Regions from separate parts of the Bacillus sp. JZ39 genome, predicted to be linked through region 2. Evidence: a T-box and tRNA genes for the amino acid it is inferred to sense, from the RefSeq annotation. Region 2 holds a T-box; the other holds one or more tRNA genes.
What was found. The T-box of region 2 lies ahead of glyQ (glycine--tRNA ligase subunit alpha). A T-box ahead of a tRNA ligase gene usually reads a tRNA of that ligase, here a tRNA-Gly.

Region 1 (15,073 bases), 1.5 Mb from region 2:
AGATAAGGGCCTTTTTTGTATGAAAAAGGAGGGATTATTGATGGGAGTCAAAAAAGAAAAGGGGAGAAAACGATTCAGGAAGCGAAAAACCTACGGGAATCAGATTTTGCCGCTTGAGCTGCTGATTGAAAAAAACAAACGAGAGATTATAAACAGCGCGGAACTCATGGAAGAAATTTATATGAAGATTGATGAGAAGCATACGCAATGTGTAACTAAATATAAAAAAACCCGCTGACTACAGCGGGTTTTTGCATTTCTACATTAAGCATCTTTTTTAATCGGCAATCCAAGGCCTTCTGCCACGCGTTTTCCGTATTCAGGATCCGCTTTGTAGAAGTGCTCGATTTGGCGCAGCTTGATTTCTTCTTTTTCTACCGGCTTCATAGCATTAACGATATTTTCAACAAGGCGGGTACGTTCATCTTCACTCATTAAACGATACAGATCACCGGCTTGAGTGTAGTGATCGTTGTGATCGTAGCTTACGCTGTCAGCGATACCTTGTACCGGATATGCTGCTTGCTTATCTTCAGGTGACTCTTTCGGACCGCCGAAGCTGTTAGGCTCGTAATACACAGATCCGCCGCCGTTATCATCAAAACGCATTTGCCCATCACGCTGATAATTGTTTACTTTGTTGCGTGCGCGGTTGATTGGCAGCGCTTGATGGTTTGCACCGACACGGTAGCGGTGTGCATCATGATAAGCAAAAAGTCGGCCTTGAAGCATTTTATCAGGAGAAACATCAATACCAGGCACGAGTGTTCCAGGTGAAAATGTCGCTTGTTCTACCTCTGCAAAGTAGTTTTCCGGATTTCTGTCTAGAACCATGCGTCCGACCTCGATTAACGGGTAGTCTTTTTGAGACCAAACTTTTGTGACATCAAACGGATCGAAACGATACGTATTTGCATCTTCTAAAGGCATGATTTGCACATATAGTTTCCATGCAGGATAATCACCGTTTTCGATTGCGTTGAAAAGGTCTTCTGTATGGTAATCAGGGTTTTCACCGGCAATTTTTGCTGCCGTATTGACATCAAGGTTTTTCACGCCTTGTTCTGTTTTAAAGTGATATTTAATCCATACGCCTTCACCTTCGGCATTTGTCCATTTGAATGTATGGCTTCCGAAGCCGTGCATGTGGCGAAGTGTTGCAGGAATTCCGCGGTCAGACATCAGGATTGTCACTTGGTGAAGTGACTCTGGTGAAAGTGACCAGAAATCCCATACAGCCGTAGGGTTTTTTAGATGTGTTTTTGGATCTCTTTTTTGTGTATGGATAAAATCAGGGAACTTAATCGCATCGCGGATAAAGAATACAGGCGTATTGTTGCCGACGATGTCGTAGTTTCCTTCTTCAGTATAAAATTTAACAGCAAATCCGCGCGGATCGCGAACTGTGTCAGCAGAGCCAAGTTCACCGGCAACTGTTGAGAAACGGATGAACAACGGTGTGCGTTTGCCGACTTCAGAAAGGAAAGCGGCTTTCGTGTATTTTGTTACGTCGTTTGTCACTTCAAAATATCCGTGTGCGCCTGCTCCTTTGGCGTGAACAACACGTTCAGGAACACGTTCTCGGTTGAAATGGGCCAATTTTTCGAGTAAATGTACATCTTGAATTAAAGTTGGTCCGCGAGAACCGGCAGTCATTGAGTTTTGATTATCTCCAACCGGAGCGCCCCAGCTAGTTGTCAGTTTATTTGAACTCATGTTATCACCTCTTGGAATTTATAAGAACATAATATCATCTCTAAGTAAAAAGTCAATATTATTTTATAATTATTATAAAATAGTTATCTCTATTAATCGATATCTAGTATCGAAATTGTTGAAAAACCTTGTTGTAACAGCTTTTTATGACACTTAATAATTTTTGGAGAAATAATTTTTCCTTCTCTATTTGCGAAACAAGCAGAGTAAGTGATAAACAAGGATATCAAAAATCGTATTTAAAAAAGAGTTGACATATCGGAATAATTTGAATTAACATGTTATTCAAACAAAAAAACAATTGGGCAGCTGATCGGACCGCCGAAGGCTCTCATCTCTACAAGAACAGAGATGGGGGCCTTTTTGTTTTTTTGAAGGCAGGGTTGGCAGAAAGAGAGGGATAAAAGTGGCTGTGACCATCAGCATCAAAGAAAAGGCATTTGTTCAAGAGGGCCGCAAAAACACGGTCTTAGAGAACATAGAATTATCAATCGCACCAGGCGAATTTCTAACGCTTATCGGACCGAGCGGGTGTGGAAAAAGCACCCTGTTAAAGATTATTGCAGGGCTTGATTCTGAATATGACGGGAGTGTGGAAATTAACGGCCGCAGCGTAACAGCTCCGGGTATTCAGCAAGGATTTATTTTTCAGGAACACCGCCTCTTTCCTTGGCTGACTGTTGAGCAGAATATTGCAGCCGACTTGAATTTGAAGGACCCAAAAGTCAAACAAAAGGTGGATGAACTGATCGAGATTGTCAGATTGAAAGGATCGGAAAAAGCATATCCGCGCGAGCTGTCAGGCGGCATGTCACAAAGAGTAGCCATCGCCCGGGCCCTTCTGCGGGAGCCTGAGGTGCTGCTTTTAGATGAACCGTTTGGTGCACTCGACGCTTTTACAAGAAAACACCTGCAGGACGTGCTGCTGGATATATGGAGGAGGAAAAAAACAACGATGATTCTCGTGACTCATGATATAGATGAATCTGTTTATTTAGGAAATGAGCTTGCGATCCTTAAGGCCAAACCGGGGAAAATCCATAAGCTGATGCCCATTCACCTGGCGTATCCGCGGAACCGGACGACTCCGGATTTCCAAGCGATCAGACAGAGAGTGCTGTCGGAATTCGAGAAAACAGAAGATTTGGAGTACGCAGAAGGATCAGGGATATAGAAAGGGCGGAAGCGGAAATGAAAAAAGGACTCATTGTATTGGTTGCCGTTATTTTTCTGCTCGCAGGCTGTGGAGCAAATGGAGCCAGCGGTGACCACAAACAATTGAAGGAAATTCGTATTGGTATTCAGCAAAGCTTAAGCCCGCTTTTGATCGCAAAAGAAAAAGGCTGGTTCGAAGATGCATTTGAAAAAGAAGGCATCAAAGTGAAATGGGTGGAGTTTCAAAGCGGTCCGCCCCAATTTGAAGGCCTTGCGGCAGACAAACTTGATTTTTCTCAAGTCGGTAATTCGCCTGTGATCGCTGGACAGGCGGCAGGCATTGACTTTAAAGAAATCGGTTTGTCTCAGGACGGCTTGAAAGCAAACGGCATCCTTGTCAATCGAAACAGCGGCATTCAAGACGTTAAGGACTTAAAGGGGAAGAAAATTGCAGTCGCTAAAGGCAGCAGCGGGTTTGATTTTTTGTATAAAGCGCTTGATCAAGTGGGGTTGTCAGCTAATGATGTGACAATTATTCAGCTTCAGCCTGATGAAGCAGCTTCCGCATTTGAAAACGGATCTGTTGATGCCTGGTCCATTTGGGAGCCGTACTTGTCCTTAGAAACAATGAAACACGGAGCAAAAATCCTTGTGAACGGAGAAAGCACAGATTTATATTCACCGGGTTTTACTTTAGTAAGAACAAAGTTTTCAGAAGAGCATCCAGACGAAGTGGTCCGTTTTCTGAAGGTGTTTAATAAAGCCGTTGTATGGCAAAAGGAACATCTGGATGAAGCAGCGGACTTGTATTCTGACATTAAAGATCTCGATAAAAAGGTCGTCGAAAATGTGCTGAAAAATACTGAACCTCTGAATGAGGTCATCAGTGACGACATTGTGAAAGCGCAGCAGGAAACAGCAGATTTTCAATTTCGAACAAAGGCGATAGATAAGAAGATTGATGTGAAGGATGTTGTCGATAACACTTTTATCAAAAAAGCATTAAAGGAACATTCCTCAGGAGGTGATCAATGATGAAAGCAGAGGCTGCGGGCTCGCTGCCCAAAACGAATGCGGAAGCGGTGCGAAAAAAGCCCGGAAGGAAGAGATACGGCTGGATGAAGGGGCTTTTACTGCCCGCTGTCATCATTGCCATCTGGCAGGTCATCGGCGGGCTGGGGGTTGTGTCCGCTACAGTGCTGCCTACACCTGTTACGATTGTTCTGACCTTTAAGGAGCTTATTTTGTCCGGCGAACTGTTCGGCCATCTGCAAATCAGCATTTATCGGGCGGCGCTTGGTTTTTTGCTTGGCGCGGGGCTTGGATTGATGATCGGGATTTTGGCCGGATTTTCCAAACGGACGGAGCTGTATCTTGATCCGTCGTTGCAAATGCTTAGAACCGTACCTCATCTGGCCGTCACGCCGCTGTTTATTTTATGGTTCGGATTTGACGAAGTATCTAAAATTTTGCTGATTGCGCTCGGTGCCTTCTTTCCTGTCTATATCAATACGTTTAACGGCATCCGCGGGGTTGACGCGAAGCTGTTTGAAGTCGCCCGGGTGCTTGAATTTAAATGGCATCAGCAGATATCCAAAGTGATATTGCCGGCAGCCCTGCCCAATATATTGCTAGGCATTCGCTTATCGCTCGGCATTGCATGGCTCGGGCTCGTTGTGGCAGAGCTGATGGGCTCAAGCTCGGGAGTCGGCTATATGATCATGGATGCGAGACAGTTTTCACAAACGAATAAAGTCTTTGCAGGGATTATCATTTTTGCAGTGGTTGGAAAGCTGACGGATTCCTTCGTCAGGCTGCTTGAACGAAAGCTGTTAAAGTGGAGAAACAGCTACGAAGGATAAAAGATATAAGGGGAGATGAATATGGAAATTCTTTGGTTTATACCGACTCATGGAGACGCGAGATATTTAGGATCTGAAAGTGATGGACGGACTGCGGATCATCTTTACTTTAAACAAGTCGCGCAGGCGGCAGACAGGCTGGGATATACAGGAGTTCTTCTGCCGACGGGAAGATCGTGCGAGGACCCGTGGCTTACAGCGTCGGCACTGGCAGGAGAAACAAAGGACTTAAAGTTTTTAGTCGCGGTAAGACCTGGTTTAATGCAGCCTTCTCTGGCAGCCAGAATGACGTCCACCCTAGACCGCATTTCAGACGGCCGGCTGCTGATCAACGTTGTGGCTGGGGGCGATCCGTATGAGCTGGCAGGCGATGGCCTGTTTATCAGCCATGATGAGCGCTATGAAGCAACAGACGAATTTTTAACCGTTTGGCGGAGCCTTTTGCAGGGAGAAACGGTTTCCTATGAAGGAAAGCATATAAAAGTGGAAAACAGCAATCTGCTTTTCCCGCCGCAGCAAGAGCCGCATCCGCCCATCTATTTCGGTGGTTCGTCACAGGCTGGGATTGAAGCTGCCGCAAAGCATACAGACGTGTACTTGACATGGGGTGAGCCGCCTGAACAAGTAAAAGAAAAGATAGAAAGAGTCAAAAAGCAAGCGGCAAAAGAAGGGAGATCCGTTCGATTTGGCATTAGGCTGCATGTCATTGCCCGTGAAACTGAACAAGAGGCATGGGAAGCGGCAGAGCGCTTGATCAGCCACTTGGATGATGACACCATTGCCAAAGCGCAGGCAGCTTTGAGCCGTTACGACTCTTCAGGCCAGCAGCGGATGGCCGTCCTTCATCAAGGCGATCGGACGAAGCTTGAAATCAGCCCGAATCTGTGGGCGGGGATCGGCCTGGTCAGAGGAGGGGCAGGAACAGCTCTTGTCGGTGATCCGCAGACGATTGCCGACCGGATAGCGGAGTACCAGGCACTCGGCATAGAATCGTTTATATTCTCCGGCTATCCGCATTTAGAAGAAGCGTATTATTTTGCAGAGCTTGTATTTCCGCTTTTGCCGTTTGAAAATGATCGGACGAGAAAGCTTCAGAACAAAAGGGGAGAAGCGGTAGGAAACACTTATTTTGTCAAAGAGAAAAATGCATGAGTTTAACTAAAATACAGCCCCCCGAACATGGTATGATATTCAAAAAAAGGGGGCTTTTTTTCTGAAAACATTGAGAAGCGCGGCAGTCATTTGCCTCATAGCTATGCTGTCTGCATGCGGACATTCAAAACAGATGGAAATCAAAGCGGCGGACATATCAGATCTTGAAAAAAACAGAATGGATGTCGCAGCTTCACAGGCATTCACTGCCGAAGCCGTCAATATCGGTGAAGGTATTTCTTCAGCTGACATGTACATCGAACATTATCAAAAGGGAAAGCTTGTTGAGAGGTTTGGACCGGTTCGTGCAGATTATTCAGAGGAAAAACCCGATACCATACAATTTGTTTATTTTGAGAATGAAGAGGGGGAAGGAAAGAATAAACATACCACCCTTCATTTTGGCATTGTGGATAAACAGGGAAATATAGCGGCTGATTCATCGGTGAAACGCGACGATAGCACAACACAGGAAATGACTCAGAATATTTCATCGCCGGAACCGATTACTTTCGAGAAGCCTGCTTTGATCGGCAGCAGTATTAGAGGGACTGACGAGACAATGCACACCTCTGAACATAAAAAAGAGCTCATTAAGCATCAAGATGCGTTACTGTATTATGTGGAATTGCATCATTAGAGTGGGCGGCTTCAAGCCGTCTGTTTTACAAAGCGGTATGCTTGCTTTTTTGAATGGTGCATGATACATTTTAAATCGTAACAATTTCGATTTAAAGGGAGGCTATGTGACTTGGCTAAAAAATCAAAAGTGGCAAAAGAGTTAAAACGCCAACAGCTTGTTGAGCAATACGCTGGTATTAGACGCGAGTTGAAGGAAAAAGGAGATTACGAGGCACTCAGCAAGCTGCCAAGAGATTCAGCACCGGGAAGGCTTCACAACCGCTGCATGGTAACGGGGCGCCCGAGAGCATATATGAGGAAGTTTAAAATGTCCAGAATCGCTTTCAGGGAGCTGGCCCATAAAGGCCAGATTCCCGGTGTGAAAAAAGCAAGCTGGTAAGAAAAAAATCCGGCCGATTACAGCGCGCCGGAGTTTTTTTCGTTTTTCTTGAAAGAGATGACGTAGGAAAGGTGCTGGATGATCATGATGATAAACACAATAATAATAGGGAAAAACGGAATACGCGATTGAAATAGCGGATAAAAAATGAGAAGAACCGCTGCGGCAGGCAGCGAGAAGTAGACAGCGATATATGACGCGCGACATGCTTTTGCCGTCATCATCTGCTCTCTTTCATCCTGCTCTTCAAACTCATCAGGCAGAAGAAGCTGCTTTCTGGCAGGGCGGCTTTTTTTCTGTAAGTACAAATAAACCGCAGACGCCGCAACAAACAGAATAAAGGGGGTGAGGTTTAATTCAAATACCATCCCGCCGCTCTTTGTGCCGAAAAAAGATGCTATGCCTTCTGAGGCTTCAAAGTATGCAATCAGCGTCCAGCATGCAAGGCCAAATAACACAAGGTGAAAAGCTGCTTTTGTTTTCATGCTCATCTTAGTTTTCCTCCTCTAACCAAAAGACATCCTCCATTTTCATGGAGAAGGCTTTGCAGATTTTCAGTGCTAACAGCAGTGAGGGAACATAATCGCCTTTTTCGATAGCAGCCACAGTCTGTCTTGTGACGCCGACCGTTTCTCCGAGTTTTTCCTGAGAATAGCCGAAGCGTGCCCTCAGCTCTTTTACTTTATTTTTCATCATGACGTCTGTCCCCTTCACAATCTCGATTGATTATATTGTATAGTATACTTAACATTATGTAAATGGAACTTAACAACTTTACAAAAAGATAACTTTTTTTCGACAAAATTTTTATATTCCCTTGACGAAAAATAAATAAACATGTAATATAAAAAAAGTCAGAGCGGTACTGTTGCTGACAACCACAAATGCGGGTGTAGTTTAGTGGTAAAACCTCAGCCTTCCAAGCTGATGTCGTGAGTTCGATTCTCATCACCCGCTCCATACATACGTTATTAACGCAGTGTTTCGTTTCTCAGATAAACGAAGTATTGCGTTTTTTTATGTAAAAAAGAACACGGTATTCGTGTTCTTTTACGTAAGCCAATGTACTGTATGGGTGCCGCCGTGAATTTGTTCAAACATTTTCGTTAATGATGATAAGAGGTTAACAGAGCTGCTTTTCTCAATCGATGGCGGGAAAAAAATGATTTGCAGCATATTCTTAGTCTCGTTTGAAACGGGATAGTGGTTGACGCTGTTTTTGAAATCGCCAAAAATACCGTTTTCATCAGAGAAAAGCAATATGTTTTCTTTTTCTCCCAATGAGATCCGGACCGGCTCATGAAGCTTTCCGGCATCATAAATCATAATAGGCAGAGAATATTTTAATGCGAAAAAATCGATTGTGTCATGGGCCGAGTCTTTACTTTCCATGAATTGTTCCTTGGATATCGGGACCAGCATGTCCTCCATTGGGGTTGTTTCTCCCTCAAATGAAGGGTTAAGCTGTTTAAAGAGTTCCTGCCATTCCTTGACGAAGGATTCATCGGATATACCGCCGTCCGCATAGTCGAAAAACAAGGATTCTTGAAACAGGCGGAGTCTGCCTTTCAGCATTTGCGGTGAGGAGCCGACTTCGATATTCTCATAAATGACAGCAGCTGCATGTAAGCCGGCCGCACGTTCAGTAATAACAGAATCAAGTTTGATATTCACTAGCATTCACTCCAGTTACGTGATATCAACCTATTATAAACGCTGTATCGTTTTATCACAAAGAAAGGAGGCTGTGCAAAACATGAACGTTTATCAGCTCAAAGAAGAATTAATTGAATACGCGAAAAGCATTGGCGTGGACAAGATTGGTTTTACGACCGCTGATACTTTTGACAGTTTAAAAGACCGTTTGATTCTTCAAGAATCACTCGGCTATCTCTCCGGCTTTGAAGAGCCGGATATCGAAAAAAGGGTGACGCCGAAGCTTCTTTTGCCGAAAGCGAAATCTATAGTTGCAATTGCTCTCGCATATCCTTCCAGAATGAAGGATGCGCCGAGAAGCACGAGAACTGAGCGCAGGGGCATTTTTTGCAGAGCTTCCTGGGGAAAAGACTATCATGATGTGTTGAGGGAAAAGCTTGATCTGCTGGAGGATTTTCTAAAAAGCAAGCATGAGGATATCAGAACGAAGTCAATGGTTGATACAGGTGAATTGTCTGATCGCGCCGTTGCGGAACGTGCCGGAATTGGATTCAGTGCGAAAAACTGTATGATCACAACACCCGAGTATGGCTCTTATGTGTATTTGGCGGAAATGATCACAAATATCCCTTTTGAGCCTGATGTGCCGATTGAAGATATGTGCGGGTCCTGCACGAAATGCTTGGATGCCTGTCCGACGGGAGCCCTGGTTAATCCCGGGCAGCTTAATGCGCAGCGCTGCATCTCTTTTCTAACCCAGACAAAAGGATTTTTACCTGATGAATTCCGGACAAAAATCGGAAACCGCCTGTACGGGTGCGATACGTGCCAAACGGTATGCCCTCTCAATAAAGGGAAGGATTTTCATCTTCATCCGGAAATGGAGCCTGATCCTGAGATTGCCAAACCGTTATTGAAGCCGCTTTTGACCATCAGCAATCGGGAATTTAAGGAGAAATTCGGGCATGTCTCAGGTTCTTGGCGCGGGAAAAAACCGATTCAGCGAAACGCCATTCTCGCGCTAGCGCATTTTAAGGATGCTTCCGCACTGCCTGAATTGGCGGAACTGATGCATAAGGATCCGCGTCCTGTCATCAGGGGGACAGCCGCATGGGCAATCGGAAAAATCGGAGACCCCGCATACGCGGAAGAGCTTGAAAAAGCGCTGGAAAAAGAGAAGGATGAAGAGGCAAAGCTGGAAATTGAAAAAGGAATTGAGTTGCTAAAAGCTTCAGGCATGACTAAACAAGGCTTGTCCTGACATACGTATAGAGCAGAAGGAAAAAACACTTGAGATCATCCAAGTGTTTTTTCTCTATAAAAAAGTATGGCGGGTGGGGTGAGCTTGAAGCACATTTTAGAACAATTAGCGGAGGAGCGGCTGGGCTTTCTGGTTAACGGGCATGCTATGAGACAGGAGTCTCAAGTCGGAGACCTTAAAGTCATGGAGCGTAAGAAAAAGCTTCTGGAAAAACGTAAAGTTGACATCATAAAAGCGAAAGCAAAGGCCGTGATTAATCATGTGCGGGTTGAGGATGACGGAACGACCTGCCTTTCGTATACCATCCATTACGAATACGTGTGTAAGGAACAAGATGACAGCTTGTATATAGAAGAGCACATAGAGGAGCGAATGGCTTTCCTGTATGATCACATTTTGATTAGTGATCAGGAAATTGCGAAAAAGCCGGCTGGATTTCATGAAGGGACCAGTATTATTGACTATTCTGAAGCTGAAGAGGAAAGAGAAGCGTTTGGCAGGGCTTTTCAATACGATCGTCTCGGCGCTGTCCAATATGCCGAGAAATTTTGGAACAAGCGCAATCCTGCTTATAAAAATTTCAGCGATAACTGTACAAATTTTATTTCTCAGTGTCTTCATGCAGGAGGCGCGCCGATGCGCGGTCATCCGAACAGGGGATCAGGCTGGTGGATGAAACAAAGCTCATGGAGCTACAGCTGGACGGTGGCTCACTCTATGAAAATGTATTTGTCGAATTCAAAGGCCGGACTGCGTGCGGTGCGGGTGAAATCAGCGGAAGAACTGATGCCGGGCGATGTGATTTGCTATGACTTCGAAGGAGACGGCCGGTTTAATCATACAACGATTGTCGTGGCAAAGGACAAAGGCAATATGCCGCTTGTCAACGCCCAGACCTATGACAGCCGGATGAGGTATTGGTCATATGAGGATTCTACGGCATACACGCCGTCAATACGATATGCCTTTTTTCATATCGTTGATGATACGACAAAAGAGTAATTAATGTTATAATGATGGGCGGATAAGAAAAACAGAGGTGAACATTGTGGCATTACATGTCGTTTTATATCAACCAGAAATTCCCGCTAACACAGGGAATATTGCACGTACTTGTGCAGCAACCAATACAACGCTACACCTGATTCGTCCGCTCGGCTTTTCAACGGATGATAAAATGCTGAAGCGTGCCGGACTCGATTATTGGGAGTTTGTTAACGTTGTGTATCATGATTCGTTAGAAGAATTGTTTGAGGCATATAAAAAAGGCAAGTTTTTCTTTATTACAAAATTTGGCCAGCAGCCTCATACATCATTTGATTACACTGATCTTGACGAGGATTATTTCTTCGTGTTCGGAAGAGAAACAAGCGGTTTGCCAAAAGATTTAATTCAAAATAATATGGACCGCTGCCTGCGTCTTCCGATGACAGAGCACGTCAGATCGTTAAATCTGTCCAATACTGCCGCGATTCTTGTTTATGAAGCGCTGCGCCAGCAAAATTACCGTGATTTAAAATAGTGAAAAAACCCGCTCATCGATGATGGGCGGGTTTTTTTGCGGATGTTGAAATGCTTTGTTTCGTTTTTGGGCTTAACAACGTAACAGTGTTATGTTACAATGTACCCATCAAAGGAGCTGGACTTATGGAAGAACAATTAATCTCTAAAAAAGAATTACTTGAAAGAACATCGATTTCATACGGTCAGCTGTATCGATGGAAGCGGAAAAACTTAATACCTGAGGAATGGTTTATTCGTAAATCCACATTTACAGGGCAAGAGACGTTTTTTCCGAGAGAGGAGATTTTAAAACGTATATCAATGATTCAAAAGATGAAAGAAAATTTGTCTTTGGATGAAATGAGGGAAATGCTGTCGCCGAAAATGAAGGATGTCAGCATGACCGCTGATGAATTGCTTCATAAAGGTTTGGTTTCAAGGCCTGCTCTTGAAGCCTATTCAGAAGACGGAGGAAGTCCGGTTTTTTCATCCAGCGATTTGCTTTCGCTGTTTGTGCTTGAGGGCCTGCTGCAGTCTGGAAATGTCAGCCTTGCAGAAGCAAAAATGGCTGCAGAGGTATTAAAGAAGCATGATACTGAAGAGATTGAAAAACAGACGGAGCTGATTGTGCTCCGCAAGCTCGGTGTCACAACTTGTTTTATAGCGGCTGCGGCGGACAGCATTTTGTTTGAATCATCCGTAAAGGTTGTGGAACGGGTAGATTTATTAAAAGCTTCAGAGGAATTAAAAACAACATTTATGCAGGAGGGCCATCAATGGATGTAGTGGAAAAGCTGGTGATAAACGGGTCAGGAAGTTCAAAGGGAGGAACATTTCAATCTGTTGAGATTAATGGCAGCGGGACAGTGGCCGGGGACGTGGAGTGTGACACTTTTTCTTTTAATGGAAACGGAAAAGCCGACGGCAGCGTCAAAGCGAAAGCGGTAACCATCAGCGGTTCAGGAAAGATACATGGAGACGTTGAAGCAGAATCTATCCGGATGAATGGCACTGGTTTTATTCAAGGAGAGGTATCTGCAAAACAATTGAAAATCGCTGGATCATCAACATTTGGCGGCACTGTCAAGGCTGATGGCATTGACATTAGCGGAAAAGCTGTCATGGAAGCAGATTGTGAAACAGAAACCTTTCAATCAGAAGGGAAATGCAAAATCAGCGGGCTTTTAAATGCAGACCAGGTGATCATTAAGCTTTCTGCAGGGGAAAGCTATGTGCGGGAGATCGGCTGCCGCCATCTTCAAGTGACCTGCAGAAAAGGAATGCTGACATTGCTCAGATTGATGCCGCAGCCTGTTCTAACAGCAGAGCTGATCGAAGGTGACGTGATTGAATTGACAAATACAAAGGCGAAAACCGTGCGCGGAAATAAAGTGGTCATCGGCCCGGATTGCCAGATTGAAACCGTCGAATACAGTGGGGACTATACCTGTGATCCAAGCGCGTCGGTTGAAACATCCACAAAGTTGTAAGGAGGATCGTAATGGAGACAACAAAACTGGGAAATTTAAAATTATATGGCGCTGGGCATGCCGCAGGAGGCGCGTATCATAATGTCAGCATCAAAGGAGAAGGTGTAGTTGGAGAAGGGCTGTCTGCTGTAGGCTGCCGCATATACGGAACGGGCCTTTTTCTCGGAAAAGCAGAGACTGAGCGGCTGCGTGTGCTCGGAGAAAGTGAATGTAAAGGCGATCTGACAGCCGGCAAAATCAATATATATGGGACAATGAAAGTCAGCGGCTCACTTCAATTTGATCGATTCAATCTGAAAGGCCAGACTGAAATTGGCGGGAATATGACTGGAGAATCCTGCGATGTGAAAGGGAAGCTTAGCGTAATAGGTGATTGTGAAACAGAAATGTTCCATGTCACAGGCTGTGTTGATGTATCGGGGTTATTAAATTCGGGTGAGATCAAGCTGAGATTGAGCCATGATATAAGCCATGTGCAGGAAATCGGCGGAACAACAATTACAGTGAAAAGACGCGCGAGTTTTTTTAGCCGGAAGAAAGGGAAGCTGATCGCCGATGTCATAGAAGGAGATCGGGTTTATTTGGAGAATACCGAAGCGGCAGTTGTCAGGGGAAAAGAAGTGATCATCGGGCCGGGATGCAGCATCGGAACGATTGAGTACGAAAACAAATGTGAGTGCGATCCGCATTCACAGATCAAAGAAAAAACAAAACTGTAAAACATTGTTCTGTTATACAAAAAGGTGCTCTTTCAGGAGCACCCTTTTTTATTCTTTTCCAGGCTTGCTATCGTATCCTGCGGTAAAAATTGATACTAAAAAAGTGACAATGACACCCATCATGATGATTGTTTTCACCGTCTCTCCCCCTCTTCAATTTTTCCGTGCTGTCCGAGTCTGGATGATTCTGTATTTTTCTTTATTATGAACGGTCGCAGTCTGCCTTGTCAACGATGTATAAGTATCTTTATTTTTAAGAAACCAAAGCATGTATCACGAGATGGCGGCATAGATTGTATCAAAGTACCTTATTTGCATAGTGTATCAAACATGATAGAGGAGGTCCTTATGGATATATTAAAGAAAATTGAACAGTACAGAGAGGAAGAGCAGCGGCTGAAATGGGAAGGAACTTTCGCCGATTATTTGGAGATTATTAAAGAAAATCCGATGGTCGCGCAATCTGCTCATTCTCGAGTTTTTAATATGATAAAAGACAGCGGGATAGAGGAGATTGACGGACGCAAGAAGTACAGTTTTTTTGACCGCGAGCTGTTCGGGCTTGAAGAATCTCTGGAGCGTCTTGTGGAAGAGTATTTTCATCCGGCTGCCAAACGTCTAGATGTCAGAAAGCGGATTCTATTGCTGATGGGGCCTGTGAGCGGCGGTAAATCCACGCTGGTCACGATGCTTAAAAAAGGTCTCGAAGCGTACACGCTGACAGATAATGGCGCTGTATATGCGATTAAAGGCTGCCCGATGCACGAGGACCCTCTACATTTAATCCCCCATCATTTACGCGATGACTTTTACAGGGAATACGGCATTAGAATAGAAGGAAGTCTTTCTCCTTTAAATGTCATGAGGCTGGAGGAAGAGTACGGAGGAAGAATTGAGGATGTGAAGGTGGAGCGCATCTTCTTTTCAGAAGATAAGCGTACGGGAATTGGAACATTCAGTCCCTCTGATCCGAAATCTCAGGATATTGCCGATTTGACGGGGAGTATTGATTTCTCAACAATCGCCGAGTACGGTTCAGAATCGGATCCGCGCGCTTACCGGTTTGACGGAGAGCTGAATAAAGCGAACCGCGGGATGATGGAGTTTCAGGAGATGCTGAAATGTGATGAGAAATTTCTCTGGCATTTGCTTTCCTTGACACAGGAAGGGAATTTTAAAGCTGGGCGGTTTGCGTTAATTTCTGCTGATGAGCTGATCGTGGCTCACACGAATGAAACGGAGTATCGCTCATTTATTTCTAATAAAAAGAATGAAGCCCTGCACTCAAGAATCATTGTGATGCCGGTTCCTTATAATTTAAAAGTGTCTGAGGAAGAGAGAATTTATGAAAAAATGATCGCAGAAAGCGATGTGGCGGATGTTCATATTGCCCCGCATACGTTGAAGGTCGCCGCGATGTTCTCAATCCTTACCCGGTTAAAAGAGCCGAAGCGGTCGGATATTGATCTGGTCAAGAAAATGAGACTGTATGATGGAGAAAGTGTGGAAGGATATAATTCTGTCGACGTTGAGGATAT
Region 2 (15,073 bases):
TCAGTCGGTTCGTAAAAACCAAGGCGATGTACTGCATCTATAATAAATGGTTTCAATTCATAAAGTTCAAATTTCGTTTCTTTCATTTTTCCCAGCTCCTTAAAGCGGCACATTATGTGTCCATCATCACATTATACCCGATTTTGCTTAAAAACACCACGTTTGCAAGGCGTTTGTTTTATTCAGTTATGTAAAGCAAATACCGCAGCCCATGCATATTCTAATAGCAGAGAGAGCTGAAAGGAGGTACAAGTATGTTTTCACCGCAGCAGCCAATGAGAAATTACCCACAGCCCGGACCGCCCCGCCCCATGCCAAATCAGCGAATGATGGGCAGAAGACCGCCTAATATGCGAGGACCTTCATTTGGAGCACAGCAGCAAGGTTTTCAGCAAGCCGGACAATTTCTTCCTCAGGCAAATGCCGGAGCGAGAAATGGTGCAGGTGCAGGCGGAGGCTTAAAAGGAATGCTGTCAAGATTCCTACCCGGCGGGGGAGGCGCTGGCAGCGCCGGAGTTCCAGGAGCAGGTGCCGCAGCGAGCGGAGGTGCTGGCCTGCAAGGCATTCAAAATATCGCCAATCCTGCATCATTATCCAGTATGCTTGGAAATGTGCAAAAAGTACTCGGCATGGCGCAGCAAGTCACCCCTATGATCCAGCAGTACGGCCCATTAGTCCGAAATCTGCCAGCAATGATGAAGCTGTACAGCCAATTAAGTAAAAGTGATGATACTGAAACAGAGGCCAATGAGGAAAGTGAAAAACAATCCGTTTCAGAAGAATCATCAGAAAAAGAAAAAGAGACTGAAACAAAAACCTCAGATGGGAACAAAAAATCAAAACCAAAAAGTTCTTCTCTCCCAAAAAAATCTAAAACAACTGACAATAAAGAACAAGAATCAAAAACATCTGCCCCGATGAAAAAGGAAGCTGCCTCTCCTGCTCCGAAAAGAACATCAGGCAGTTCAAAACCGAGATTATATATTTAACATTCTTTGATATCTGAAGTGAGATTGGCTATAATGAGATCAGAAGAATGCAAGAATAGAGCCGTTTGATTACGGCTTTTTATATTGCCTTTACTCACTTCAGTATTGGAGGACAACCGAAAATGGACGTAATTAAAATTTCACCGCGCGGCTATTGCTATGGTGTTGTTGATGCTATGGTCATTGCCAAAAATGCGTCACTAGATAAAAGCTTGCCAAGACCCATCTATATACTCGGGATGATTGTTCATAATAAACACGTCACTGATGCGTTTGAAGAGGAAGGGATTTTTACATTGGACGGCTCTAACCGTCTGGACATCTTAAAGCAGGTTGACAAAGGAACTGTCATTTTCACTGCGCACGGTGTTTCTCCCGAAGTCAGAAGAATCGCAGAAGAAAAAGGGTTAGTCGCAATTGATGCTACATGTCCGGATGTGACGAAAACTCATAATCTAATCTTAGAGATGAAAGAAAAAGGATATCACGTAATCTATATCGGCAAAAAAGGGCATCCAGAGCCTGAGGGAGCCGTTGGCGTAGCGCCGGAGATCGTTCACTTAGTTGAAACAGAAGAAGATGTAAAGAACCTTGATATCCAAGCAGAGAAGTTAATCGTGACGAATCAAACAACAATGTCTCAATGGGATGTCCACGACATTATGGAGCTTGTCAAAGAAAAATATCCTCATGTCGAATATCACCAAGAGATTTGCCTCGCTACTCAAGTGCGGCAGGAAGCTGTATCAGAGCAGGCAAAAAAAGCGGACTTAACAATCGTTGTCGGAGACCCGAAAAGCAACAATTCAAATAGGCTTGCTCAAGTGTCAGAGGAAATAGCCGGGACAAAAGCATACCGGATCGGCGACTTAAGCGAATTGAAGCTCGAATGGCTGAAAGGCGTTAATACCGTTGCAGTTACAGCGGGAGCTTCAACACCGACGCCGATCACAAAAGAAGTCATTCGCTTTTTAGAGCAGTTTGATCACGAAGATCCATCAACTTGGACAACTGAACATAATATACCGCTCAAAAAAATACTTCCAAAAGTAAAAGCAAAAAACTGAGGCTGTAAAAGCCTCAGTTTTTTTATAGAAATGTAAATGGATTTGTATCTGTTTCAGAAACAAAGATATTCACATCAAACTTTTTATCATTACACATTGATGTCAGTTTTCTCGTGACGCCTTCTTTCATGATTTTTTCCGCGTAATGGCCCGGATCAACCACATTTAGGCCAAGCATCATCGCATCATGGGCCACATGGAAGTATAAATCTCCTGTGACGTAAACATCGGCTCCCTTTCGTTTTGCATGATGAATATACTTGTTTCCATCTCCACCAAGAACAGCTACCTTTTTCACCATGCTGTCAGCATCCCCCACCATTCTGACACCATTGACGTCAAGCTTGTCTTTCACAAATAAAGCGAATTCCTTAAGCGTCATCTCATTTTTAAGGGTTCCGACACGGCCGAGCCCTTTTTCGGCGGGAGTCTGTTCGACAGGATAGATATCGTAAGCGACTTCTTCATATGGATGGCTTTTTATCATTGCGTTGATAACAGCTTTTTCGATGCTGTTAGGAAATACAGTCTCAAGTCTTACTTCATGAACAAGCTCAAGCTCTCCCACTTCACCGATAAAAGGCTTAGCTCCGTCCAATGGCTTAAAGCTGCCGATTCCTTCAGATGAAAACGCGCAATGGCTGTATTCACCGATATGGCCGGCCCCCGCATTTCCGACCGCGGCTCTGACCTGCTCTTCATATTCCTTCGGCACGTAAACTGCCAGCTTTTTCAGAGGATCCGTATAAGTAGGCGCCAGCACTTCCGTCTCACTCAGCTCTAATGCTTCAGCAAGCAAATCATTCACGCCGCCGTCCGCAACGTCTAAATTTGTATGAGCTGCATAAACAGCAATATCATGCTTCAAACACTTTTCAATTAACCTTCCGGCAGGCTGATCTGTTGAAATATGCTTTAGCGGCCGGAAAATAGGAGGATGGTGTGCAATAATCAAGTCAACCTCTTTTTCAATCGCTTCATCGATAACGCTCTCTAACACATCAAGTGTAACCATCACATTTTTAATTGGTTTGTTTAAAGTGCCGATTTGCAGGCCGATTTTATCTCCTTCAACCGCATAGGCTTTCGGGGAAAATTGTTCAAACAGCTGGATGATCTGCTGCCCATTTACACTTTTAGCCATGATCGATTACCTCCTTTAACAGCTCCATTCGATCGGCGAGCTCCTTTAATTTTTGTTTGTTTTGCTCTGTATCTGCCGCTTGGCTGATCTGTTCATAGATGCTTTGAGTGTGCTGAAGCTCTTGTGTCCACTTTTTCAAAAAGACAGCATTTTTTTCTTTTGCCAAGAAAGGGCCGACGAGCATCCCGGCTGATAAAGAAATACCGTCATAAGCCGCATCCCTGTCTCCCTCTTCTGCTACCAGCACCTCATAGCACTTTCCGTCCTCTTCAAGGATTACCTCATCTATCAGCGCATATCCTTCTTTATAAAGCCACTCCCTGATATGAACAGCATGAATATTCGGCTGTAAAATGAGCCGTTCCTTCCCCGTTAATTTGTCTTTGCCCGCTTCTAAAATGTGAGCGATCAAAGCCCCGCCCATTCCGGCAATCGTAATGGCATCAGCTTCACCTTTTTTAATCACTTCCAGTCCGTCTCCCTGCCTTACAGAAATGTGCGAGTTTAAGCCTGATTTTTCAACCTGCCGCTTTGCAGACAAAAACGGGCCGTCTGTTATTTCTCCGGCAATCGCTCCGCTGGCTTTATGATTCAGCACCGCATAACAAGGAAGGTATGCGTGATCAGAGCCGATATCGGCCATCACCGCTCCATTCGGTATGTACTCCGCTACTGTTTGCAATCGTTTAGATAATTTTAATTCGTTCACTTGTCATCACAACTTTTCTCAATCAATTTTTCCTTTACTATCATATAAAAAATCAGCCCGGAATCCAAGCTGAAGCAAATGATTTTGAAATTATTTCTTTTGATGCCGGTCTGCACGCGGCATCAAAAATAAAAGGCTGTCGAGAACATCTCGGCGGCCTGTGAATGTATAAAGAGAAAAATGGTTCTTTTATTTAATTTTTGACACCCACTCTGCCATATCATCCAGCTTATCGGCCGGAACAAGACCGGAAGGCATTCCATTACCGCCTTTTTCGATCTTTGTTTTAATTTCAGCGACATCTTTCTTATCCCCTACACCTTTTAAGCTCGGACCCGAAACACCTTCATAATTTTCTCCGTGGCATGCGATGCAGTTTGCCTTGTAAATTTCTTCTGGTGAAGCGTTCGCATCTTTCTTTTCAGCAGATTTGCTTTCTCCTCCGCTCGCAATCTCCCGAGAGTCATCAAGTCCTTTTACTGATAAAAAGAAAGTTAGACCAATTCCTAAAACAGCGATCAGCAAAAATGGAATAAGCGGGTTCCATTTCATTTCCCTTCCCCCTTTTTGATCCTTCCCCCTATGTAAACACTTCTAATTCTAACTTATTTTTACAAAAAGTAAATGGATTGCTATACAAAAGTTTTTTATTCACACTTTATACAAAATTGAATAGAAACATGCCTAAATCTCTAATATCCTTTTTATTCTATTGTATAATGTATTGTATACGCTTACAATAGAAAATATGGAATTAGATTTTGAAATTTTTCACCACAATGTTCATTTGCAAATGACATCATTTTTCAGTAAAATAAAGGCATATTATCCATATATCTTTTTAAAAAAAGAAGAACGGATCTTCAAGACCCGTTCCATCTTATTCGAGGAAATCTTTCAAACGTTTACTTCTGCTAGGATGTCTTAGTTTCCGCAACGCTTTGGCTTCGATTTGTCGAATACGCTCTCTCGTTACTCCAAATACTTTGCCGACCTCTTCTAATGTTCTTGTACGGCCGTCATCAAGACCGAATCGAAGACGCAATACATTTTCTTCACGATCAGTTAACGTATCAAGCACATCTTCCAGCTGCTCTTTCAATAGCTCGTATGCAGCGTGGTCAGAAGGTGAAGTTGCTTCTTGATCTTCAATGAAATCACCAAGGTGCGAGTCATCCTCTTCACCGATCGGTGTTTCCAGAGATACCGGCTCTTGAGCAATCTTTAAGATTTCGCGTACTTTTTCAGGCGTTAAATCCATATCTTCCGCAATTTCTTCAGGTGTTGGTTCTCTGCCTAAGTCTTGCAGTAATTGACGCTGCACACGAATTAATTTATTAATGGTTTCAACCATATGAACGGGAATCCGGATCGTTCTCGCCTGATCGGCAATGGCGCGTGTAATCGCCTGTCTGATCCACCACGTAGCATACGTACTGAATTTATAACCTTTGCGATAATCAAATTTTTCAACGGCTTTCATCAGACCCATGTTTCCTTCCTGGATCAGATCAAGGAACAGCATACCGCGTCCGACATACCGTTTTGCGATACTGACAACAAGCCGCAGGTTCGCTTCAGCCAATCTGCGTTTAGATTCTTCGTCACCTTCTTCAATCTTTTGAGCGTAGGCGATTTCTTCTTTTGCAGAAAGAAGGTTAACCCGACCGATTTCCTTTAAATACATACGAACTGGGTCATTGATTTTAACGCCAGGCGGTACACTTAGGTCATTAAGGTCAAATTCTTCTTCGGCTTTGGCAAGCTGCTGAATATTAGGATCTTCTGTTTCTTCATTCTCACTAATTAATTCAACACCTTGTTCACCTAAAAATTCATAATACTCATCCATTTGGTCTGATTCAATTTCAAAGCTGGACATACGCTCAGCAATTTCTTCATATGTCAAAACGCCACGTTTTTTACCAGACTCTGTTAATTGCTCTTTTACTTGGTCGAATGTTAATTCTGTCTCGTGGGTTTGTTTATCAGCCATTATGGATCCCTCCTTCCAAAGCTTGCAACGAATTCTATAAGCGGTATGATTCTTATTCGGTCCATTCAGGCGTTTTCTATGTGAACTGCCTTTAACAATGTGCGAATAATGAAATGACAATTCATGATGAGGTTAAGCGATCTATTTGCTCCTCCGCAAGGAATCATTGCCAATACATGCTCCTCATCAGTTCTCCAGTTATTTTAAAGATCGGTTCAATGTAACGATTTCTTGAGCCAGAGAAGCAGCTCTTATAAAATCTTTTTGCCTTTCGGCTTCGGCTCTTTCCGCCTCTTTTTCTTTTATCATTGACCAATTTCTTTGATTCAACACTTTTTTTACATAATCTGATAACTCGGCTTCGCTAAGCTCTTGATTAACCTGAAGCATTAATATATCAGACAAGAGCTGGCTTATATGATCATCCGTCACCCTGGCCATCAGATGCTGAGGCGTCAGCTCGGCTCCCTCTTCATAAAAAGCATAAAGATAGGCGGCTAATGCCCGGTGCTCATCAATATTAAATTGAAACCCTACCCGGTCAATCACTTTTTTGATGACGCTCCGATCTCGAAGCATGTGAGCGAGTAACAGCCTTTCTGCATTTTCATACGCCGGACGCAAACGTTTTTGCCTTGCTTTTGTCGTCAGATGCGCTCGCCGCGTTTTTGTTTCACCGCTATTGTCAGCAGGTTTGTTTTGCTTGCTGAAAACAGACAGCTGCTCAGTTAAAGACTCCTGTGAAAGCGAAAACTCTGAAGCAAGCTGCTTTACATAGACTTCCTGCTCTAGAGACCCTGAAAGCGTGCTGATTTCTTTCAGTACGTCTTTAATGTAAGCCAGGCGGTCGCCTTCATCGGACAGGTTCTTTCCTTTTCGGAAATATTGCATTTTGAACGCCATTACGGTGACACTGGCGTCAATAATGTCGTTTTTAAATTTTTCCCCGCCGAATTTTTTGATGTAATCATCAGGGTCCAATCCGTCAGGAATCATTGCAACTCTGACTTTGCAGCCTTTTTTTTGCAGAAGCTCCGAAGCTTTTAAGGTGGCTTCATAACCGGCTTTATCAGAGTCATAGCAAAGAATGATTTCTTCGACGTTTCTTCTCAGGATCTTGACATGATCATCTGTAAGAGACGTTCCCATCGTGGCTATGCTTTCTTTTACACCCGAGCTTACAGCCGATATGACATCAGCAAACCCTTCAAATAAGACTGCTCTTTCCTGCTTTCTGATATGAAGGCGGGCCTTATAAAAATTGTAAAGCAGTTTACTTTTATGAAAGAGCGGGGTTTCAGGACTGTTCATATACTTAGGCTGCTGACTGCCAAGAGCCCTGCCCGAGAAAGCAACAACAGCCCCGTGATGATCATGGATCGGAAACATGACACGGTTTCTGAAGCGGTCGAAATATCCGCTTCCGTCTTCGCGTCTGATCAGGAGACCCGCTTTTTCCATTTGTGCCTCACTAAATCCCCTCTTTACAAGGAATTTCGTGATAAAGTCCCAAGAATCAAGAGCATAGCCAATCTGAAATTCATCAATCAGCTCTTTCGTAAAGCCCCTAGAAAGCAGATAATCCAGTGCCTCTTGACCTTCTTTTGTATTTATTAACAAATGATGGTAAAATTTCTTCAGGAGCTCATGTGCCTCAGCCATTTTTTGTTCTCCAGAAGACTCTGGCCGGGCTCCGGAATGGACTGTTATATCATCTGGAAAATCAATTTGGTATTTGTCAGCAAGGTGAGAAACCGACTCGGCAAATGAGTAGCCTTCCATCTGCCTTAAAAAAGAGAAAACATTGCCGCCCGCTCCGCAGCCAAAGCAATGAAAAATCTGTTTGTCGGGCGATACGGAAAACGAAGGTGTGCTTTCTCCATGAAAAGGACAGAGTCCAAAGTAGTTTCGGCCTTGCTTCTTTAATTGAACATAATCACCTATGACTTCAACGATATCTGCCGACTTTTGCACCTGATCCACAATTTCATCTGGTATCCGATTTCCCATCTTATAACACTCCGTCGTACATTATTCGATGCTTTAGTGCAAAATCCCTTCATCGTTCGACAGGATTTTTTGCAGCAGTGTAATAAATCGTTCTCGATCTTCTTTATTCAATTTTTTAGGCCCTTTGGCATATACGCCTTTTCTTCTTTGTTTGCCGGAAAAATGACGGCCCTCTAGAGCAAAATCAATCGTGTCTTCTTTGTAAAGACGACCTCTTTCCGACATAACGGAGACATTTCTGTTCAACAGCAGAGATGCTAATCCGATGTCCTGCGTCACAACAATATCTCCCGGTTTCACGTGATTTGCGATATATAAATCAGCAGCTTCTTTATGAGGATCAACATACTTCCATTTTTCTTCATTGCTTCTGGAAAGCTGATAATGTTCAAATGAAGCGACAAAAAGAACTTGAACTTCATACTCGGATGCTGTTTGTAAAATTTCATCTTTTACCGGACAAGCATCAGCATCGACAAAAATCGTCTTTTCTTGTTCATTAAGAAGAGTAATTCTCCATCCCTCCATTAAACTCCTGCATAAAAGCAAGCAAAATCGCACATCCTTTATTATTGTGGATGTATATGAATTTGTCGAAAAATTTCCGGGAGAAATTCTTGACATCTTACCCATAATAGTTTATTCGTATCACACGATCCTTAAACCTAAAATTAATCATTTTATCACAATTTTTTATTATAATACAAACTTCACAAAGATGCTATTGTTTTTCATTATTCCCTTTTGGCACAGCCAAAAACCCAGGATAGAGCGTCCTGAGTTATATGTTTTTTGTTTTGAGATGATGGATAATATTTGCTGTTTCCTCAACCGCTTTATTTGAAACATCAACAACTTGGCAGCCGATCCGATCCACAATCTTTTCGAAATACTCGAGTTCCTCTTTGATTCTGTTGATATTTGCATAAATCGCTTTATCATTAAGCCCGAGTGATTTTAAACGTTCTTTTCTGATATGATTCAGTTTATCAGGGCTAATCTTTAAACCGATGCATTTTTTCGGATCAACGTTAAAGAGTTCTTCCGGCGGATCAACCTCCGGTACAATCGGAACATTGGCAACCTTCAGGCGTTTGTGTGCGAGATATTGAGACAGCGGTGTTTTAGACGTTCTTGACACGCCGATCAAAACGATATCAGCTTTTAAAATTCCTCTTGGATCACGTCCATCATCGTATTTAACTGCAAACTCGATGGCCTCCACTTTTTTGAAATAATCTTCATCAAGCTGGCGCACCCGCCCCGGTTCGTATTTCGCTGTTAAACCGTAGGCTGTTTCCATTTTATCAATCAACGGGCCGATAATATCATAATATAAAACTTTTGCTTTTTCCGCTTCGGCTATCAAATATTCTCTGATTTCCGGCACCACGAGTGTAAAACAGATAATGCCGCCGTCTGCCTTTGCAAGTGAAATCACTTCATTGATAGTGCCTATATCTTCAACATAAGGAATTCTTCTTACATGAGTATCATCCGCTGATCCGTTAAATTGGCTGAGTGCTGCTTTTACTACCAATTCAGCCGTTTCACCGACGGAATCCGATACAACATAGATGATGCGGTTATTCATATTATCCCCCCGTTAGTTTGCAATCTTATAGGATTTCATTTTCAGATAAACTGACAAGTATTTTGGTCATATTTGTTTTTGTCACTCTGCCGATCACTTCAAAGCCTTTATCGGTGTCTTTGATGACAGGCAGTGCATCAATTTGTTTTTCTATTAAGTGCTTTGCAATGTCCATCACATAATCCTCGCGTCTGCACACCGTAATGTTCGGCATCCTTGTCATGATGATGTGAACAGGGACCGATGTAAGCTCCTGCTGGCCAATGCTCGCTCTGAGCAAGTCTTTTCGTGAAAGCACCCCGACTAAAACAGCATCGCGGTCCACCACAAACAGAGTACCTACATCTTCTAAAAACATGGTGCAAATCGCATCGTACACAGAAACGTTTTCGTGAATCACTACGGGGATAGATTGAAAGTCTTTCACCTGAAGCTTTTTGAGTTTATCCGCCAAAAGCTGCGTGCCGGTTTTTCCCGTATAGAAATAACCGACTCTCGGGCGCGCCTCGAGGAATCCTGACATGGTGAGTATGGCTAAATCCGGGCGCAATGTCGCCCTGGTTAGGTTCAGCTTTTCTGCAATATGCTCCCCTGTAATCGGCCCGTTTTCTTTTACAATCTGCAAAATATGTTCTTGCCGTTTATTTAGTTCGATCGTACTCACCACCTTTTCACTTCATAGCTATGTAAAGAAATAATAATCCATATTATAACGTAAATATCTTGTAATCAAACAAAAAACTTATAAATGGGGAAAAGACGATTACCGATCACACAGCAACCGCCTTTTCTCTCTTTATTTTACAATAAGGGCATTCATATTCGCAAAGGACTTGATCTCATCCGCCAAGCTTACCATTTGCGCTAAACGATTTGCCTTTAATGACTCATTATCCGCTATAACCATTGTATGATCGAAGTAAGCATCGATCGGTTCTTTTAAGGCTGCAAGTGAAGCAAGCGCCGCCTCATAATCTTTTTTGCTGAAGTTTTCCTGCAGATTTTGCTTCGCTGTTTGGTAGGCATCAAACAGTTTTGCTTCGTATTCATTTTCAAACAGATCAGGCTGAATGTCTCCGCGGACTCCTTTTTTGCTGATAGAGATCACTCGGCCTAACGCTTCGGCTGTTTCCTTAAAGCCAGGTGCACCAAGCTTTTGCTCCAGTACTTGTGCTTTATGCAGCGCAGAGTACGGCTCAAGCTCAGAGCTTTCCAGCACGGCGTCAATGACGTCATGTCTGATTTGTTCAGCATTCAAGACATATTTCAAGCGCTGAGTGAAGAAATCCAGCAGTTCATTTTCTTTATCGGTTTGAACGAAAGTAAGCAGCTCTTCAAATGAAATTCCCCAGTTGCGGTCAAGAAGAATCGCAACAATACCGCTTGCTTGGCGGCGCAGTCCGTAAGGGTCCTGGGAACCGGTCGGAATTACGCCGATAGAGAAGAATGAAGCGATTGTGTCAAGCTTATCCGCCATTGCTACAACAGCTCCGGTGAAAGTAGAAGGCGTTTCTCCGCCCGCTGATCTAGGCATATAATGTTCATTAACTGCCGCCGCCACAGCTTCATCTTCGCCAAGCATTCTCGCATACTTTTCGCCCATAATTCCTTGAAGTTCAGGGAATTCATATATCATATGCGTCACAAGGTCGAATTTAGAAATTTCAGCAGCCCGCTTCACATGTTTTAATGTATCTTCATCAGCCTGAAGACGAACGGCAAGTTTCTCTGCGATTGATGTGACTCTTCTAACCTTATCAGCAAGAGAACCAAGCTCTTCATGGAAAACGATATTTTCAAGCTTCTTCACATTTGCATCAATGTTTAGTTTCTGATCTTCTTTGTAGAAGAATGAAGCATCAGATAAACGTGCGCGCAGCACTTTTTCATTGCCTCGGGCCACATTTTCAATCGCGTGGCTGTTGCCGTTTCGGACTGTGATAAAGTGAGGCAGCAGGTCACCGTTTTTGTCTTTGACAGGGAAGTAGCGCTGATGCTCTTTCATTGTCGTGACAAGCACTTCTTCAGGAATTGACAGAAACTCGGATTCAAATGAACCGTAAAGAGCTGTCGGGTATTCTACCAAATGATTCACTTCATCAAGAAGGTCTTCGTCAACTGGAATGCTCCAATTGTTTTCAGCAGCCATTGCTTCCAGCTGAGATTGAATCATTTGCTTTCGGACGCTAGGATCAGCAACAACATGCTGTCCTTTGAGCTGCTCTTCATAAGCTGAAGGTGATTCAATTGACACTTCATGTCCGAGGAAACGATGTCCCTGTGTTGTCCGTCCAGACTCAACGTTTGTGATCGAAAATGGAATGACATCCTGTCCAAATAATGCGACAATCCATTTGATCGGTCGGATATAACGCAAATCTTCATTTCCCCAGCGCATGTTTTTCGGGAAATGCAAGCTTGTAATTAAACCGCTCAGTTCCGGCAGAAGCGACTTCGTTTCTTGGCCGGCTTGGAATTTTTGCACGAATACATACTCTATGCCTTTTACTTCTTTAATGTACAGGTCTTCCACATTCGCGCCTTGGCCTTTTGAAAAGCCGATTGCCGCTTTTGTCCAGTTCCCGTCCGCATCAAGGGCAATTTTTTTCGCAGGCCCTTTTGCTTCTTCTTTTATATCATCCTGCTTTTCTGCGACATCCTTAACGAACACAGCAAGACGTCTCGGTGTATTGAAGAGTTTCACTTCACCGTGAGTAATATTTTTTTCTTTAAGCCAGCCTGTCAGCTTGTCGCCAAGCTGAACCATGCTTTCATTCAAAAAGCGCGCCGGCATTTCCTCTAATCCGATCTCTAAAAGTAAATCCTGTTTACTCATGAGAAGAACCCTCCCCTTTAAGCATTGGGAACCCTAGTTTTTCTCGTTCCTCATAGTAGGTTTTTGCTACTTTTCTAGCTAAATTCCGCACTCTTGCGATATAGCCCGTCCGCTCGGTAACAGAGATCGCACCTTTGGCATCAAGCAGGTTGAAAGTGTGCGAGCATTTCAGCACATAGTCATATGCTGGATGAACAAGTCCGTTGTCCATTTGCTTGATCGCTTCTTTTTCATATGTGCTGAACAATTGGAACAGCATATCGACGTCTGATGTTTCAAACGTATAAACAGAATGCTCATATTCAGCCATCATGAATAAATCTTTTACTGTAAACCCTGACGTCCATTCCAAGTCAAACACGTTTTCTTTATCCTGGATATAAGACGCGAGACGCTCAATTCCATACGTAATCTCTACAGAAACGGGTTTACACTCTAATCCCCCGACCTGCTGGAAATACGTAAATTGTGTGATTTCCATTCCGTCAAGCCAAACTTCCCAGCCTAGACCCGCGCAGCCTAAAGACGGATTCTCCCAGTTGTCTTCAACAAAGCGAATATCGTGCTCAAGCGGATCAATTCCAAGAGCACGCAAGGAATCCAAATACAGCTCTTGAATGTTATCAGGTGACGGTTTAATAATGACCTGGAACTGATGATGCTGATACAGTCTGTTCGGGTTCTCCCCGTAGCGGCCGTCTGCAGGACGTCTGGAAGGCTCTACATAAGCCACTTTCCACGGCTCAGGGCCGATACTGCGCAAAAATGTATACGGGCTCATCGTGCCGGCTCCTTTTTCTACATCGTAAGCCTGCATAAGCACACAGCCCTGACTGGACCAATGCTTTTGCAAGGTTAGAATCATGTCTTGAATATTCATTTCAAGCACCTCCACTTTTCTTTCATAAGTTGACTGCGGCAGCAACCAAAAAACTCCCGTCTCTATGCTTGCCAGCCGCAAACATAGGGACGAGAGTTCTCCCGCGGTTCCACCCTAGTTGCTGAGAACCAAATCCCAGCCTCTTTTTTTAAAATTGCTCAAGAATGCCTTTCGTTGCGTGCTCATCCTTAGCTTACACCGCCCTAAGGTCGCTTTCATGAGGTAAACGCAAGTACTTCTTTCTCTCACTGCAACATATTTTATAATAAATGATCATATAAAAAGATGGACCAAATGTCAACTTTTGTTTTCACCCATAAGATGTTTCATACTTTCCATTTGATCTAAAAAGCGCTTTGATTTTAAATACAATCCCGAATATTCTTCGTAATATAAATCAATCACTTGCTTTAATTCAGCTTTTGTTTCCTCTTTTAAGGACACATTGCCGAGCCTCGACAGATCAAAATAGTAAAAGAGTCTTAACAGCCTTGCCGTTTGCGGTTTAATCGGTATCCTGTAAGGATCTTTTTCAAAACAGCGGTGGCATATAAAACCATTATCACGAACAGAGAAATGAAAGGTTCCGTCTTGGCTTTTACAATGAACACAATGATTTAGCTCAGGATACAGGCCCATGACACCGAGCATCTTCATTTGAACAATGAAGGTGATAACATCCGGATCTGTTCCTTCATTCAGCTGTTTTAATGATTCTAATATGAATTCAAATAAATAAGGGTTTGGCTTTTTTTCTTCAGTACCTCTGTCGACTAACTCAGCAATATAGGCAGCATATGCTGTTAAAAACAAGTCTTCCCTGATGCCTCTCATGCTGAGGATCATTTCCCCCTGCTGAAGCGTTCCGAGGCCCGATGTTTTTTGCATTAAGAAAGAACCATACAAAAAGGGCTGGCTGACTGCTGATAAACGGCTGTTCGGTTTTTTGGCGCCTCGTGCCATAACACCTATTTTTCCGTGTTCTCTTGTCAGTAATGTTACGATTTTATTCGTCTCTCCGTAATCATTTGTGCGAAGAACGATTCCTTCACATTTTGTCAGCATTTCCGCACCTTCCTCAAGCAGGAGCGGCCAAGAGGTTTATAAAATTGGATAATCAAATCGGGCTAGCTCATCTTCTAGTTCTTCGGGTCTTTCCATGTTCTCTTTTTCCAGTTCTTTAAAAAGAAGATACGTATCAACATTTCCTGTTTGAGAAAATACGTTCCAGGTAAAATTCAACACAAGAAACCCACCTTTCTGTAGTTAAACTAGCTTACCTAAACTCCAAATTCTTACCTTTATCTTGACCAGATGTCCTCCATTTCATGTTAAACAAAATTTGCTAATGTATCCCTGTTCCTGTGAGATAATGACACACACGGGAAGAGATTAATATTCGTCCTCTTTAAAGCCAAAATCGCGAAGCTGGGACATTTTATTACGCCAGTCCTTCTGCACTTTCACCCACAATTCAAGGTAGACACGGGAGCCCAATAGTGCTTCAATATCCGCTCTCGCTCTTTTTCCAACCTCTTTTAGAAGGCTTCCTTTTTTACCGATCACGATGCCTTTCTGAGAATCCCGCTCGACCACAATCGTTGCCGCTACGTGTACAGAACCGTTGTCCTGCCCTTTGATGGATTCGATGGCCACCGCAATGCTGTGCGGGATTTCTTCTCTCGTCAAATGCAGCACCTTTTCCCTGATTAATTCAGAAATGATAAATCGCTCAGGGTGGTCAGTTACCTGGTCACTCGGATAGAATTGCGGCCCTTCCGGCAAATACGCTTCAATCTGAGCGAGCAAGGTTTCGATGTTATTTCCTTCTAAAGCAGAAATCGGAAC

Region 1: it has a tRNA-Gly gene. The T-box ahead of glyQ (glycine--tRNA ligase subunit alpha) is inferred to sense a tRNA for this amino acid. The anticodon was not compared.

What each region holds. Positions count from the first base shown of each region.
Region 1 covers NZ_CP096389.1:929,463-944,535, forward strand. The annotation lists gene senS (transcriptional regulator SenS) at 41-238, shown strand; gene katA (catalase KatA) at 265-1,716, opposite strand; gene M1D65_RS04820 (ABC transporter ATP-binding protein) at 2,123-2,890, shown strand; gene M1D65_RS04825 (aliphatic sulfonate ABC transporter substrate-binding protein) at 2,908-3,906, shown strand; gene M1D65_RS04830 (ABC transporter permease) at 3,903-4,733, shown strand; gene ssuD (FMNH2-dependent alkanesulfonate monooxygenase) at 4,755-5,885, shown strand; gene M1D65_RS04840 (hypothetical protein) at 5,989-6,525, shown strand; gene rpsN (30S ribosomal protein S14) at 6,637-6,906, shown strand; gene M1D65_RS04850 (hypothetical protein) at 6,924-7,397, opposite strand; gene M1D65_RS04855 (helix-turn-helix transcriptional regulator) at 7,399-7,599, opposite strand; tRNA gene M1D65_RS04860 (tRNA-Gly) at 7,793-7,866, shown strand; gene M1D65_RS04865 (B3/B4 domain-containing protein) at 7,957-8,580, opposite strand; gene queG (tRNA epoxyqueuosine(34) reductase QueG) at 8,663-9,823, shown strand; gene M1D65_RS04875 (amidase domain-containing protein) at 9,890-10,825, shown strand; gene trmL (tRNA (uridine(34)/cytosine(34)/5-carboxymethylaminomethyluridine(34)-2'-O)-methyltransferase TrmL) at 10,863-11,345, shown strand; gene M1D65_RS04885 (YhbD family protein) at 11,471-12,112, shown strand; gene M1D65_RS04890 (bactofilin family protein) at 12,103-12,816, shown strand; gene M1D65_RS04895 (hypothetical protein) at 12,828-13,535, shown strand; gene prkA (serine/threonine protein kinase PrkA) at 13,884-15,073, shown strand, end outside.
Region 2 covers NZ_CP096389.1:2,413,177-2,428,249, forward strand. The annotation lists gene cshB (DEAD-box ATP-dependent RNA helicase CshB) at 1-86, opposite strand, end outside; gene vrrA (VrrA/YqfQ family protein) at 255-989, shown strand; gene M1D65_RS12380 (4-hydroxy-3-methylbut-2-enyl diphosphate reductase) at 1,112-2,056, shown strand; gene M1D65_RS12385 (Nif3-like dinuclear metal center hexameric protein) at 2,079-3,200, opposite strand; gene trmK (tRNA (adenine(22)-N(1))-methyltransferase TrmK) at 3,193-3,843, opposite strand; gene cccA (cytochrome c550) at 4,099-4,461, opposite strand; gene rpoD (RNA polymerase sigma factor RpoD) at 4,790-5,905, opposite strand; gene dnaG (DNA primase) at 6,104-7,915, opposite strand; gene M1D65_RS12410 (YaiI/YqxD family protein) at 7,949-8,443, opposite strand; gene M1D65_RS12415 (pyruvate, water dikinase regulatory protein) at 8,697-9,509, opposite strand; gene ccpN (transcriptional regulator CcpN) at 9,535-10,173, opposite strand; gene glyS (glycine--tRNA ligase subunit beta) at 10,306-12,345, opposite strand; gene glyQ (glycine--tRNA ligase subunit alpha) at 12,338-13,225, opposite strand; T-box leader at 13,308-13,483, opposite strand; gene recO (DNA repair protein RecO) at 13,523-14,290, opposite strand; gene M1D65_RS12440 (YqzL family protein) at 14,327-14,470, opposite strand; gene era (GTPase Era) at 14,618-15,073, opposite strand, start outside.